DNA from 3 places in the Clostridium swellfunianum genome. Region 2 is predicted to be linked to each of the others. Evidence: riboswitches for the same ligand, from Rfam matches in the RefSeq annotation. Region 2 holds a riboswitch; each other region holds the start of a gene.
What was found. Region 2 has a riboswitch for cyclic di-GMP ahead of NBE98_RS18320 (RelA/SpoT domain-containing protein). Riboswitches for the same ligand answer to the same signal wherever they lie in the genome.

Region 1 (5,188 bases), 2.6 Mb from region 2:
TTCCTTTGCTTCATCTATTATGGACTTCATTCTACCTTCAAACTGTCCTCTGAATTGAGTTCCAGCAACTACGGCAGTTAAATCCAGTAAATATACTTCGGCATCAAAAAGCTTTGCAGGTACTTCCTTTTCAGCAATTCTAACGGCTAAACCTTCAGCAATAGCTGTTTTACCAACACCAGGCTCACCTATCAATATAGGATTATTCTTAGTTCTTCTATTTAAAATTTGTATAACCCTGTCTATTTCCCTATGTCTTCCAATAACCTTATCCACTCTCTTTTCTGCAGCTTTATCAGTTAAATTAATGCCATAGGTATCTAGATACTTTCTCTTTGCTTTCTTCTTACCGTCTTTGTCTTTATCTTTTTCCTTATCTTTTGTATTAGTATCAAAGGCAGCTTCTTTTTTGTGTTCTTCTTTGTTGAAATCCATAGATTCTGGAAAAGATCCACTCATAAGGTTCATAAACATATCGCTTTTCCCAAGTTCATCAAAGTTCATGTCCTTCATCATATCATTCATCTGATCTGTAAGATTTTCAACTTCTTCAGGACTCATTCCTGTCTGCTGCATAAGCTGATCTATAACAGGAAGTCCCATCTTCTTTGCACAAGGCAGGCATACTCCAACAGTTTCTGTTTTGCCTTCCACCATTTTAGCTGTAAAAATTGTAGCTATATTTTTATTGCATATTGAACATAATTTCATAATCGCCTCTCCGTAATAAATAAATTAGTAAGTTAACTATATTATAATTTATTTTAACAAATTATCTACTGCAAAATTAACTATAAAATTAAATTAACAAATATTTATTATTTTTAAACTCTTTCAAATAAAAAGCCCCGCATATCCAATACAGGGGCATAAATGTATTATATTCTTGTTTTAGATTTTAATCCATTAAGAAATCCTTAAAATTTCTTATACTAAGACTTCTAAAAATTCTCCAAATCCAGTTTCTAGGTTATAAATCGAATTAGAGCTCTGTCGTCAAAAGAAACATTTCCCTTTACTAAACCCTTTGTAGATTTATACTTTCCTATAAGAAGCGGGTCTTCAGCAAGTACAGCTTTTAGATGTTGTTCTGTTTGAAATAAGTCTTCCTTTAAAGAAAAATATCCATCAGATGCTAAAATTATCATACTACTTTTTTCTATACCATCAATAATTTTAATGCTTTCAGAGTTAATCTCAAAACCATCTATAACCCCATAAGAATATTGACTTAAGGAATTGTTTTGAAGTATATACTGCTCCTTCAATAAATTCATTATAAAACCTCTTCCCAAATCTTCGGCTATAAGCTCTTCAATGCTCTTTCCCCTTAGCAACTGAAGCTCTATAAACAAAGCTCTTGCTTCTGCCAGTATTGTATCTACTTTTTTTACATTTTCGTATTGAACACTATTAATGCTGCACTTACAATCTCCAATAATCCAAATCTGATTATGAAATTTACTGTATATAATCATACACGCTGTAATTCTATCTACTGGATTATTAATAAAATAATTAATTCCCTTTGATTCTTCATATATATCTTTAATGGCATTATTTATTCTGAAAATTAATAAATCCAAGGTTATATCACATTCTGACTGTTTTAAGGTATCACCTATAATCTCACCTGCAATTGCTCCCGAGGTTTTTCCATTCCACCTAAAGCTTGACTTGCTAGTTGCGCCATCTATCACTGCTAAAAAATCATTACTTATAAATATCTTGTCTTCGCACTGTTCAAGAACGCCCGTTTTTGACATAATAAAGCTCTCTATTACTTTCATATTTTTTACCTCATACAATCTTATAAAATATAAAGACCTAGGTATTATATATTCTACCTAAGCCTTTAAATATTATAATAATCCTTCTTCCTTTAAAACCTCTTCAAAGCAGGCTACTATTTTCTCATCATAATGCTTCCCTACTAAGCTTTTTATCTCTGCAAAGGCAACTTTAGGATCCATACCTTTTCTATATGGCCTATCAGACGTCATTGCATCGTAGGTATCAACTACAGCGATTATTTTTCCCTCTAAAGAAATTTCATCACCTTTTAATTTATTAGGATATCCGCTGCCGTCCAATCTCTCATGATGCTGCAGGATTGCCATAGCACAATCCTTTATGAAAGTGTTTTCAATTATAACTGCACCATCAGCTGGATGCTTTTTAATATATTCAAACTCTTCGTTAGTAAGCTTACCTGGCTTCTTCAAGACTTCATCTGGTACATTTATCTTTCCTAAGTCGTGAAAGCCTGCCGCATAGCCTAAATTTAACAATCTTGCTTTAGTCATATTTAGTTTCTGCCCAATCCTTATAGCATAACCTTCAAGTCTTAAGCCGTGATCATGAGTATACATATCCTTTTTTTCAACCTGTTGCCTCATTTCAGTAATATTTTTTATTACGTCACTAAGAAAATGGAAAACTGGCTGATTTGCTACATAAAGCATAGACACCTCAGTTATAGTCTTAAGGTATACCGATTCCTTCAAGTCTTTAACATAAAAGTATTCTCCTGCACCTAAAGTTATAGTTTCTTCTCCTTTTTCACAAACCACTGTTCCGCTAATAATATAAAAAAACTCCATTAGTCCTTCATCAATTCCTGGGGCAACATGAAATATTACATTAGGCTGCACTACTTCCTTCATTATTTCAATCCCATCACCCCTGGCTAGGAGACTTAGTTTCTCTACTTTTTTCTCAACTCTTTCTATACAACTATCACTTTTTCCTAAATATAAACCCATAATGCTTCAACCTCTATTTCAACACTAATATTACATATTCTTATTTAATTCTACCTACTTTTAATTTTCCTTTCAAGGGTTTTCCATAATTATAAAATTAAAAGAGACTATAACTACTAATTTAAGTTTTTATAATCTCCTAAAATCTATTATAATATTAATTTAAAATCCACCAGTAATTAAAGGATCTACCAGTACAGTTCTTCCACCAATCTCAACTTCAATCCATTGAGCTTCCAATTCAACTCCATTTTTAGCAGCCTCTTTTATAACCTTCTCTGTTTTATTGCTTGTGAAATCTATTAATTGCCCGATAATCTGGTCCAATTTATGATTTAGCTGTTTTTCACTTATCTTGTTGGCTTCATAGCTTATAACAAGAGCATCCCCTTTATCATCTGCCTCATTAATTAATTCGTAGATTTCCTTGTTAGTCTGTTCAATCATCTGTTTAAGTTCTTGTGTGTTTAGCTCCTTAGCTTGTACACCTGTTGTGAACAAACCAATTACCAGCATCATTGTAGTAATTCCACTTAAAAGTTTTTTCATGAGTATACCCTCCCGTACAATATAAGTATAAATTTTAAATTAAACTTATAGAGTGCCCGAAGTGCAAAAAAAGTAATAGAACGCATGCCTATCACTCTTAGATATACTTCCATAGGCAACCCGGCCGTCATAGACAATTGCTTGTCCTTAGACCCGTGGCTTTGCGTCTTCCCCTTTCAGAGAATTTGCTCTTTTCTATATATTTAATTCTATTCCATATTGTACCATAGTAGCTTGTACAATACAATGAGTTATTCATAATTTTCTAGAAATTTTAAAAGCTGTATTAATATTATTAATACCTAGGTTGTCAAATATAGAAATTATCTATTTTACTTATTGTGCAGCCCCTCTTAGAATAAATATTGATATATACTCTTAAGAGCGATAAGGTTAATAGCCTTTACGAGCTTAACAATAATACAAGGGGGTTTACGATGAATAACAAAAAAGTATTTTTACTATCTATGGGTGCTATGGCTATTGCTATGAATATAGTTCTTGGCACAGTTGTAACGAGACTAAATATTCCACTTTTATTTTTAGATACTATAGGAACAATTTTTATTGCAGTTTTATTTGGCCCTTGGCAGGCAGCAACTGTAGGCAGCTTAACTAATATTCTTACTCCTATACTTTCTGGCAGCCCAAAGGATATTCCTTACTTTATTATTAATGCAGCAGTGGGCTTAATTGTTGGGTATATGGCAAGAAAGTTTAAATTTAACGTAGTTAATGCCATAGCTTCAGGCTTAATACTCTCAATAGTTTGTCCTATTTTAGGGACACTAATTACGGTAGGTTTCTTTGGTGGATTGACAGGCTCTGTAAATGATTATTTTACTTTATTTCTTCAAAAATCCGGCATGAAAATCTTCACAGCCGCCTTTATTCCTAGAATTACAGGAAATTTTATCGATAAGATAGGCTCATGTCTTTTGGTACTTTTAGCAATGAAGTATGTGCCCGTTCAATACAAAAATAGGGCTGATCTTTCAGCATAGCTTAAGAGGATAGATAGTTTTAAAAACTACTCTGTCCTTTACTTTTAATGGAGGTTTATAATGAGAAGCAAAAAAATATTATTAACAAGTCACTGTATTTTTAATCAAAATAGCGTAGTGGAACCCCTTGATAGAGCAAGAGGGGCCTTTAGCTTTGCAAAGGATATAATAGATAGTGGAGTAGGAATAATTCAACTTCCTTGTCCTGAATTTAGATATCTAGGAATCACAAGAAAGCCAATGAATAAGGAGGAGTATGATACTGCTGAATTCAGAGAGCTTTGCAAGAAACTTTTTGAACCTATATTGGAGGATTTACTAATATACATGGAGAATGGCTATGAGTTTTGTGGCATCATAGGAATTAATCATAGTCCAACCTGCAGTATCTCTGATAGAAGAGGAATTTTAATGGAAGAAATATTTGCTATGCTTGCCTCAAAAGGAATTACCCCAAATTATATTGAGGTTCCTACAGACTATGATGATAAAACCTTCAACGACTTTGCAGCTAAAGTTAAGACGTTCCTAAAAAATTAAATATTAATTGCTTAAAGGGTAGTTCAACTGAACTGCCCTTTTTCGTTTAAAACTACATTCTTAATAAATTTGTAAGAAATTTAAATACTGAATCGTAATAAATAACTTCTATAATAAATATGTAACTAAAAAATCACATGAGAAGGTGGTATAATCTTAAAGGAAAGGCGGGGGACTTATGGGTAAATATAATGTTTTAGTTGTTGATGATGAAGACGAAATTAGAGATGCTATAGAAATATATCTAAAGAATGAAGATATAAGTGTGTTAAAAGCTAAGGATGGCATTGATGCTTTAATGCTGCTTGAGGAAAATGATGTTCATTTAAT
Region 2 (5,188 bases):
TAATAAATTCTGATAATAACTGCTTTAGTTAAAACCAAGAGCTTTATATAAAAATGCCAAGGCTTAATTGACTTAGCAGGAATTTTCAAAGTGGCATAGAAATATATATAAAAAGATATTTAAATATCAATTTAAGTTTAATGGGGGAAATTTTATGAATAAAGAATTTTTTACAAGAAATAGAGCAAATCTATTAAAAAGAATAAAAGATAATTCTATACTAGTACTGTTTTCAGGAGAAGCACCTCAAAAGTCTGCGGATGAAGATTATAGTTTTACACCTAATAGAAATTTTTATTACTTAACAGGTGTAAATAGAGAAAAGACAATATTAATGATAACAAAGATAGACGATAAAGTTAGTCAGACGCTATTTATAGAAAAAGCGGATCCAGTTGTAGAAAAATGGGTAGGAAAAAGAATGACAGTTGAAGAAGCTAAAGAAGCCTCAGGAATAGATAATATTAAGTTATTGGATGGCTTTGAAAGCGTCTTAGGTAGATACATACTTTCATATGATGTAAAGAGACTATATCTTGATCTTGAAAGTAGGGGATGGGACTCAGTACCCACAAGAGCTAATTTATTTGCGAGGACAGTTTTTGAAAAATACCCGCAGATTAAGATTAAGAATATATATCATGATATTTGCAATTTAAGAGTTATAAAAGGCGAAGAAGAAATTGTTGAAATAAAAAAAGCTATAGAAATAACTTACGAAGGTATTAAGAGCCTCATGAATAATGCAAGACCAGGCATGCTTGAATACCAAATTGAGGCTAACTTTGATTATGTTTTAAAGTGTAGCGGAGTAACTGATTATGCATTTAAAACCATTGCTGCATCAGGAGTTAACGGCACAGTACTTCACTATTCAAAAAACAACGCCAATACACAAGATGGTGATTTGATTTTATTTGATTTAGGAGCGCAGTGGAAGTACTATAATGCAGATATTAGCAGAACTTTCCCTGTTAATGGAAAATTTACTGAAAGACAAAAGGAAATTTATAATATTGTTCTAAAAGCAATGGAAGATACTATGGCAGTTATAAAACCAGGAGTTCCATTTTCAAAGCTTAACGAGGCTACAAAACTATCTCTTGCAGAGAGCCTAAAGAAAATAGGACTTATTAATGAAGACTCAGAGCTCTCGAAATACTATTATCATGGAGTGAGTCACTATTTAGGTCTTGATACTCATGATGTTGGAGATGGAAATACAGAGCTTAAGTCTGGAATGGTATTAACTGTGGAACCTGGACTTTACATTGAAGAAGAGAAGATAGGAATCAGGATTGAGGATGATGTTCTTGTAACTGAGAGTGGTTATGAGAACCTGTCTAAAGATATAATTAAAACTGTAGAAGATATTGAACAGTTTATGAATAGATAAACTAAGAACCGTTAAGGTAATTAATGTTGCTTTAGCGGTTTTTCCCATTGTTTTCATAGTATTAGTATTAGTATTTACTTCGGCACATACAATTAAGATATAATACAAAGGATTATAAAACGTATGTACAGGCGTAGGTTATAGGGGGATAAAAATGCTTAACAGAACTACTTCTACAGTGCTTTTTGTTATAGTGGCTATTATTTTTATTTCAGGATGCAGCTCACAAAAAAAGCAACAGGAAAACCTGCTTTCAGAAAAGGCTATTTCTGAGGCCAAATCAATCAGCACACCAGAGGAGCAAGATAATAATGATGAAATCTCAGAGGCGATATTAAGAAATAAAAGCATGAAATATACTGAACTAGCTCTCAAGTTTAAGGAAAAAAGTGCCGATGAAGTTATCAATGATAATAAGAAAATAGCATACTTAACTTTCGATGATACCATGTCAGAAAATACAGCTAGAATTCTGGATACTTTAGCGAAATATAACATAAAGGCAACTTTTTTTCCTAACTTGGAGCTTGATGGGAAAAACTCTGAATTTGAAAAACGAATGCTTAAAAGAATGGCTGATGAAGGACATGAAATAGGAAACCATACTGCTTCGCATAAATATTCATATATTTATTCTTCAATTGACAAGTATATGGAGGACACAGAAAAGTTAAATGATTTTATATATGAAGCAGCAGGAATGAGACCAAAGCTTATCCGTTTTCCTGGAGGCTCAAATAACCAAGTAAGTTGGGCATATGGTGGAAGGCTTTTCATGAAAAAGCTTATATCTACAGTTAGAGAACAAGGCTACCAATATTTTGATTGGAACGTGTCTTCAGCGGATGCGGCAGCAGATACTGTTCCTAAGGAAACAATAGTGAAAAATGTTTTACAGGGGGCAAAAGGAAAGAATAAAGCTATTATTCTTATGCACGGCAGCAGATTGAAAACTACTTCAACTGAGGCACTTCCTCAAGTTATTGAGGGGTTAAAAGTGATGGGGTATGAATTTGATGCACTTTCCAAGGATGCATTTACAGTTCAGTTCATAAAATAAATATATAAAGTTTTATAAACATTCATATTTGTCCTATTGCAAACTATAAGGACCTTTTATATAATTAGTTTAGAGAAAGTAAAACTCGATAAAGGCAAAACTAACGAAAGTTAGTGACGCAAAGCTATAGGGACTAAAGTGAGAAACACTACGTCAGCCAGTTGCCGAAAGGTTTGGAAAGATTTTACACCCATGCCTTTTTGGTATGGGTATTTTTTATTGTCAAGTAATTGAGTTTCTTGATTTAATAAATGCTTCAAGTTGAAGCATTTATGATCATAATTAAGTAGATGAATATAACAGAGCAAGTAACAAGCAAAAGAAGAGGTAAAAGTAGACCCAATAATTATACTATTCCCTCTAGTATAGTTTATCTTCCCCAATTTTCACGGTGTTTTTGGCATCTAAATTAAATAGCCTCTTCTTGCAGCTAGGTAAATAGAGCAATAGAAAAAACCATCAAGCAGTTTAAACCGCACTGATGGTTTTTTCTATTTTAAATTAAAGCATTATGATATAATCTATGAAGAAATAATATTAAGGAGGCTATTTCATGAAAATCTCAAGGAAAGACTTTTTAATGAAATATCATCTTACTGAAAATGAAGTTGAAAGCATGGGAATAAACTGGGAAACTCTTAATGCTATCTATTCAGATTATAATATATATAAAAATATTTATGAAACTCAGGCTGACTTTATAGCAAGTACCCTAAGAACTCATGGGAAAATACATTCTGTAAAATCTAGAGTTAAGGAATCAGAACATTTAATAGAGAAGATAATTAGAAAGACTCCAGATAGGAAGAAAAAATATGGTGAAGATTTTAAGTTTTCTGCTGAAAATTATAAGGAACAAATTACAGATTTAATAGGAATTAGAGCCATACATATTTTTAAAGAGGATTGGGAAGAAATACATAAATTTATAACGAGCATGTGGAAAGTTGTTGAGATTACTGCAAATGTTAGAGAAGGTGATGACACCAAACGTTTTGAGGAACTTAATATTCAAATTCATTCAAGAAAATCCGGATATCGTTCAGTTCATTACTTGATTGAATCCTTCCCAACAAATCACAAGGTTATTGCTGAAATACAAGTGAGAACAATTTTTGAAGAAGGGTATGGTGAGATAGATCACCAGTTGAGATATTCACACGGAGAAATTCCAGAGGTCTTAAGGCTTAATCTGCTACTCCTAAATCGTATAGTAGGTAGTTCTGATGAAATGGCGTCTTTAATAAATATGCTCAACAGAAATTGGACTGAAATGGAACAAAAGTATGAAAATATTATCGATAATAAAAATAAAGAGATAGCTGAACTAAAAAATATGATACTAGCATCCATGAACATTGAAGCTGAAGATAAAGGTGAAATATTGAAGAGCTTAGACAGAATAATAATGAAAGATGACTTGGTTAATTTAACTGAAAATCTAGGTAAACCTTATATAAAATAAAAGGAGGGATGCAAATGTTTAAGAATATAATTTGGGACTTTGACGGCACGCTATTTAATACTTATCCTGCAATGGTGTACGCTTTCAAGAGAGCTCTTGAAGATAGAGAGATAAAGGAAAGTGAAGAAAATATTTTAGAACATATGAAAGTTTCCTTCTATACGGCAGCTAAACACTTTACTGAACTTTATAAGCTTGATAGCAGGTTCGTGGAAGAATATAGAGTATATGAAAAAAATTCAGACTTGGGTAAAATAATACCATTTGCTTATGCTAAGGAAGTTTGCAGAGAACTTATAAATAAAGGTGGCAGGAACTTTATTTTGACTCATAGAGAAGAGGATACTGCACTTAAAATTTTAGATTTTCATGACATGACAGAACTTTTTACTGAAGTAGTAACCATAGACAAAGGGTTCAAAAGAAAACCTGATATTGAAGGCTTCATATATTTAATTAATAAATATGACATGAATAAGGCTGAAACTTTAGTTGTTGGTGATAGGGACATCGAGATAATAGGGGCTAAAAGTTCTGGAGCTAAATCCTGCTTGTATAATACCAATAAGGCATACATTTCTTTAGAAGCAGATTATATAGTTACTTCTTTAAAGGACTTAGAGAAAATAATATTTTAGGTAAAGGCAGGTTATGAAACCTGCCTTGCATTTTTATGATCATATATTTATCTATTTTTATTTTGTCTAGACTTTTGATTAAGTTCTACAGCTTCTTGAAGATCTGAGCTAGAAATGCTGTTTGTAAAGCTTTGTCCTAGCTCAGGATGAGTTAGGCTGACTTTTGACTTTCCATCAGATGTTGAGTTTGACCTTGCCTGTGCGTTTAATTGTTGAGTTTCTTGAAGATTTTTATCGTTCATATTAAATTCCCCACTTTCAAAACTTTGAATTATGCTAAATTTAGCATATCTATAGTTTACCCATTACAATAGAAGGTATAAGTAAAGTTTTGGAATTTGAGTCACTAATACTGATTCTTTTAAGAGATTAAGGGCTAGCCAGCCATATGGTTAAATTGTTATATTCTTATATGGCTGGCTAGTTTTGCTATCTGCTATAGATTTTGTGGATTCTTTACTTTGGTAATATTGATTTTGACAGAGAAAGCTTCAGTTTTAAGCGGGCTCGCTTAATCCGGCTTCGGAAGCTAAAATTTTAGCGAATTTTAATCTTCCTTCAACCATTCTAGTTACCAGCATAGAACATACCGTATTTCCTGTAGAATTTAATAGAGTAGCAGGAGCATC
Region 3 (5,188 bases), 3.4 Mb from region 2:
AGAATTATATCTATTATAACGGCCTCGCTGCTACTAGTAACGACAGCTGCTGGCTGTGGTGCAAAATCTGGTGTCAAAACCTCAAGCTCTCCTGTAGAAGATCCAAAGCTTGTAGAGCTTAAGACAAAGCTTGATAAGGAGTTTACTGATTTTTATGGAACGGATATCTTTAGCGGGTATGTGTATATATCTAAAAAGGGTACTGTACTTCTGGATAAAGGCTATGGCAAAGCTGACTTTGAAAAAGGTACTGCAGTCACAAAGCAAACCAAATTTGATATAGCCTCCTTAACAAAGCAAATAACCGCTGCTTCTATAATGCAGCTTGAGGAAAAGAAGCTTTTAGCTGTAACTGATACTATCGATAAGTATCTGCCTAGTTTTCCTTATGGAAACGAAATAACTATCCATCAATTATTAACCCATACTTCAGGCCTGCCTCAGCACTCTTTGGAGTTCGACATCAGAAAGTTCAGGCCCTCCTATAAAAACTTTGGCAAAGAAGGCAAGGATGAGAAGGTTAAGCTTCTTTCTAAGCCAGGAACAACCTTTGAATACAGCAATACAGGATATATTCTTCTGGGCTATATAATAGAAAAGCTTTCTAGTAAAACCCTCAATGAGTATTTCACTGAAGATATATTTAAGCCTCTTAATATGAATAATACTTCCTTCAGAGATGATACTGGACGGATAGAAAATCTAGCAACGGGATATTCCTCGGAGAAGAAAGAAAAGGTAGAAACGCCCTGGAACCTAACAAATATCGGCTACTCCCTTGGCTCAGTAGCTCTTTGCTCTACAGTGGAAGACCTCATCAAGTGGGAAAGTGCTTTAAAAGAGCAGAAATTGATAAGCAAAGAATCCTATGAAAAGATATATACTCCTAATAAAAACAGCTACGGTTATGGCTGGTATATACTTAAAGACTCAAAAGGAAACAAAAGCTATGAGCATTATGGAAACGCCTCAGGCTATAGAAGCTATATTCTAAGAGCGGTGGATGAAGATATAGTAGCAATAGTGGTAAGCAACTATCAGAACATCCCTCTAGAGGCTATGACAGCACAATTTAAGGGCTATCTTAAACAATAAATTTTTAAGGCTGTTTATATTTTATATATGAGCAGCTTTTTTGTCTTTCCTTAGAAGGATTGCGGTGTGAATGCTCACGTTATTTATTTTGATCCGACAGTTATTGATAGTTCCTTTACCCTAGAAAAAATATACGACATTTCAGAATTTAATAAGTTCACAAATATTCAGGACTATTTTTATCTGGAGCCCTTCCTCTTTAGGACTGAAAAAGCAAATGCATATATTGAAATTGGACTTGCTATGTATAAAAGAGTGTCCCAGCTTTATAAAATGCTATATGACGAGATAAATCCCTGCGATGGTCTTTACTGGGTGTGCCGTTCCCGCTCTTTCTTCCTGGAAATATTGTTTATAATACAATATGTGTATACCAATTTACAAACAGAGGAAAAACTCCACCTTCCCAATAGTTCTGCGGATTTAAATGAAGTGCTTCTATATTTGCATTCAAATTATCAGGACAAAATTACAATCGAGGATTTAACACAAATCTTCCATATAAACAGAACAACCTTGTCTGAAAAGTTTCGTGCCTCAACAGGAATGTCTATTAAAGATTACCTTATTAAGTTAAGGATTAAACTATCCGCTGTAATGCTAAGAGATACAATGCTTCCAATATCTGAAATAATGAATAGAGTAGGTTTTAATGAAGCACATCATTTTTCTAGAATGTTTAGTAAATGCATGGGCTGCTTGCCTTCAGACTATAGAAAAAAATCCTTTAATATATAAATAATTATATATCCTTAATAAGAAGGAGCGTTAATCATTTAAATTAACACTCCTTATCTTTCACTTCATGTTGTGAAAGTCCCTTTGATTTATTACTATAAAAATAGCATCCTCAAGGATTCTGCCTTTATAACAAAACTGATAAACTATTGTCAATTTTATTGATTGGAGATGGCATACCAAGTAAATATCCTTGAGCATAGCAAGCGCCTAATCCCTTTACTAATTCTAAGGTTTCTGCATCCTCAATACCTTCAATGATAATTTGCGCAGAGTCCCCAACCATTCTTATAAGGCTCTCAATGATCCGCTGCTTTTTCTTATCGTTTACCGCATTTAGAAGATAGTATTTATCTAACTTGATGTACTCCGGTTCTAGTTCTATCCAATACTGAGGTGATGTATATCCCATTCCCATATCGTCTACAGCAAATTTTACATTCCTTGCTCTCAATTGTTCTAAAGTTGATTTAAGCAATTGCCAGTCATCAATACGTTCGGTTTCTGACAGCTCTAATACGATATTAGGGATATTTTCTGAATGCTTATCCCACCAAGAAATAAAATCTCTTTGCAGCAATGTCGAAGGAAGGATATTTATAAACAAAGAATACTCCTTTAACTTCCCAAAAAGCTGCTGTGCCTTAATAATTAAATGTTTATCCAGTATATTGTGCTCCCCTAATAGCTGTGCATTCTGAAAAACTTCCATTGGATCTAATGTGATACGTTTTTTATCACGCATAAGAGCTTCATATCCAAGCAGTATATCGCTCTTCACGTCGTAAATAGGCTGATACCAACAGGTTAAGTCACAAAAGTTTATAGACTGTCTTATTGATTGTAATTTCATAAAGCATGCCCCCTATCATAGCTTCTTTAAAACGGTTTCCTATGTTTTTAACTAATATCAAAAAACAAAAAATGGATAGATAGCACAATAGCTACCTACCCACAATACAATTATTTTGCAAACAATTTTATAATGTGAACGGCAACCCGACTATCATGGCGAATCATCGCTTTAGACTCGTAGCTTTGCGTCACTACCTTTCAGTAGTTTTGCCCTTAGAATACAAAATAAATTCTACATTAATAGTAGTTTTTTGTCAATATTTGTTTAAATAAGCATTTAATATGTATTTAACGCGTATTATGTAAAATCATGTTATAATATGTAATCTCGCTAGATTTTTATAAAATTAAAAGGCGCCCCTAAGGACGCCTTTTCCCCTACAACTTAAACTTATTTACATTCTCCAGCATTTCTCTAGTCATATTGCATAAGTTTTGTGCAGCTCCCGCCACTTCTTCCGTTGATGCACTTACTTCTTCTGTGGATGCTGATATCTCCTCTGAGGATGCGGACATCTGAACGGCAACTGATGCAACTTCTTCTATCTTTTCCATTACTATATCTTTATCTTTATGCAGTGAAGTTGAAGAGTTATTTACTTCCTGTATTTTAGGAATTATAGCTCTTATGGCATTAACAATACTGTCAAAGGATTTTATAGCTGCATTCACTATCTCCATTTCGCTTGATAATTCATCGCTCATTTCCTTTGAGGTGCTAACCATACTGTTGCTGTTTTTTGATATATCACTTATTAGAGAATTAATAGTCTCGGATGAACTTTTACTTTCTTCAGCAAGCTTTCTTATTTCGTCAGCAACAACTGCAAAGCCCCTTCCTGCTTCACCTGCTCTGGCTGCTTCAATAGCCGCATTAAGTGCTAGAAGGTTCGTTTGACTTGCTATTCCGTTTATCAGGTTGGAAATATCATTTATTTTGTTAATTTTTGTTCCTAAGTTTGATATTTTATCTGAGAAATCATTGAATGCGCTTTTAACTGCATTAATTGATTGTGCCAGATTATCTATCTTGCTATTGCTGTCGTTTGCTATATTATCAATTTCATTTGCATTCTTATCAACTTCTTCGATGGCTTGTATTATGTTTTCTAACTGTGAACCAAATTTATTTGTTATATCTGAAACCTTCATCAAACGCTCTGTTTGATTCTCTGCACCCTTTGCTACATCTTGTATTGCTGATGTTACATTGCTTGAGGCTGCTGCCATTTCTTCAGATACTGCAGTTAAGGTTTCTGATTGAGTATCAATATTTTCAGAGCTTTGCTTTATGGATTTAATCATCTCTTTAATTGAATCCTGCGTAGACTTTATGGCATTTGTAATTTCACCAAATTCATCATCCCTCTTTAAGTATTCATTAGATATATCAAAGGATAAATCGCCGTTTGATAGCAATCCCAGATACTTCTTTGTATTGTTGAGAGGTTTTACTATAAATTTAGTAGCAAAGAACATCATTCCTACTATTGATGCTAGGATTAGTATAAGCGTAAATCTAGAAATTTTTATTAGTATTTCATTTACTTGACTGCCTATAACTTTCTTATCCATTCCAATAAAGAACATACCTATATTTGAACCATTTTTATCTTTTATAGGAAGGTATATTGCTTTATATGGTTCATTTAAAACAGTTGAAGTACCTACATACTCAGTTCCTTTAGCTATAACGGTATCTATAACCTTTTCTTCTGCTTTTGTTCCTGTTGCCCTGCCATTGTTATCAGGTATAGTTGTAGCAATTCTTGTGTCTTTTAGGAATATTGTGCACTCAACATTAGCTCTCTTTTTAATGCTGTCAAGCATCTCAGTATCATCGTTGATTAATTTGCTTCCCTTATATAGTTTGTCATTCACTATGCTCCAGTCGCCTTTATATTCCTGATTGATTAATTCCATGCTTAGGTTTGAACTTGTCCTAAGAGTACTGTTAGTTATGAAGCTGTTAAACTGAACATAAATAATCACGCTAACAACTATGCTAAAAATTAAAATTGTAGAAATAATCAATGAAAGTAACTTTCCTCTTGTTTTAAAACGAATATTCATTTTTCTCATCTCCCATATTCTTAAACACCTCACTTTACCAATATTACTATTACATTGTTACATTTTCCACAAAAAAAGACATTCTTCACAAAATCTTCAGAATACTGTATGATAATTACATTTTATGTTGTTAGTTGCCATTTCTATATAAGGTATTATCCTTAACGCTCAAAGTCTTAGCTCCATCAATAAAGAAATTAAATTAATATTTTAAGCTTCTTAAAATGAATATTCCCAGCTATTATTGACTATAAATAATTTACAAGCTATAATAATCACATGATTTAATCACTTGATTAAATCATGTGATTATTATTTTTTTGATGAAATTGAGGTGTAAGCATGGAGCTTTCTACAAAACAAAAGATAATACTAGCCACTATTGGGTGTATTGAAAAAGAAGGAATTAATGCTGTAACAATAAGAA

Region 1: another riboswitch for cyclic di-GMP. It lies ahead of NBE98_RS05900 (hypothetical protein); the one in region 2 lies ahead of NBE98_RS18320 (RelA/SpoT domain-containing protein).
Region 3: another riboswitch for cyclic di-GMP. It lies ahead of NBE98_RS02460 (EAL domain-containing protein); the one in region 2 lies ahead of NBE98_RS18320 (RelA/SpoT domain-containing protein).

Annotation. Positions count from the first base shown of each region.
Region 1 is NZ_JAMOFV010000006.1:1,295,058-1,300,245, forward strand. It holds gene NBE98_RS05885 (ATP-dependent Clp protease ATP-binding subunit) at 1-711, opposite strand, end outside; gene NBE98_RS05890 (hypothetical protein) at 966-1,790, opposite strand; gene NBE98_RS05895 (HD domain-containing phosphohydrolase) at 1,863-2,765, opposite strand; gene NBE98_RS05900 (hypothetical protein) at 2,928-3,314, opposite strand; cyclic di-GMP riboswitch class I at 3,426-3,514, opposite strand; gene NBE98_RS05905 (CD3073 family putative ECF transporter S component) at 3,752-4,318, shown strand; gene NBE98_RS05910 (CD3072 family TudS-related putative desulfidase) at 4,379-4,858, shown strand; gene NBE98_RS05915 (response regulator transcription factor) at 5,037-5,188, shown strand, end outside.
Region 2 is NZ_JAMOFV010000006.1:3,871,917-3,877,104, forward strand. It holds gene NBE98_RS18310 (aminopeptidase P family protein) at 155-1,396, shown strand; gene NBE98_RS18315 (polysaccharide deacetylase family protein) at 1,551-2,456, shown strand; cyclic di-GMP riboswitch class I at 2,540-2,625, shown strand; gene NBE98_RS18320 (RelA/SpoT domain-containing protein) at 3,010-3,921, shown strand; gene NBE98_RS18325 (HAD-IA family hydrolase) at 3,936-4,559, shown strand; gene NBE98_RS18330 (hypothetical protein) at 4,607-4,801, opposite strand; gene NBE98_RS18335 (dicarboxylate/amino acid:cation symporter) at 5,057-5,188, opposite strand, start outside.
Region 3 is NZ_JAMOFV010000006.1:496,116-501,303, reverse strand. It holds gene NBE98_RS02470 (serine hydrolase domain-containing protein) at 1-1,095, shown strand, start outside; gene NBE98_RS02465 (helix-turn-helix domain-containing protein) at 1,162-1,833, shown strand; gene NBE98_RS02460 (EAL domain-containing protein) at 1,961-2,686, opposite strand; cyclic di-GMP riboswitch class I at 2,824-2,910, opposite strand; gene NBE98_RS02455 (methyl-accepting chemotaxis protein) at 3,067-4,761, opposite strand; gene NBE98_RS02450 (TetR/AcrR family transcriptional regulator) at 5,104-5,188, shown strand, end outside.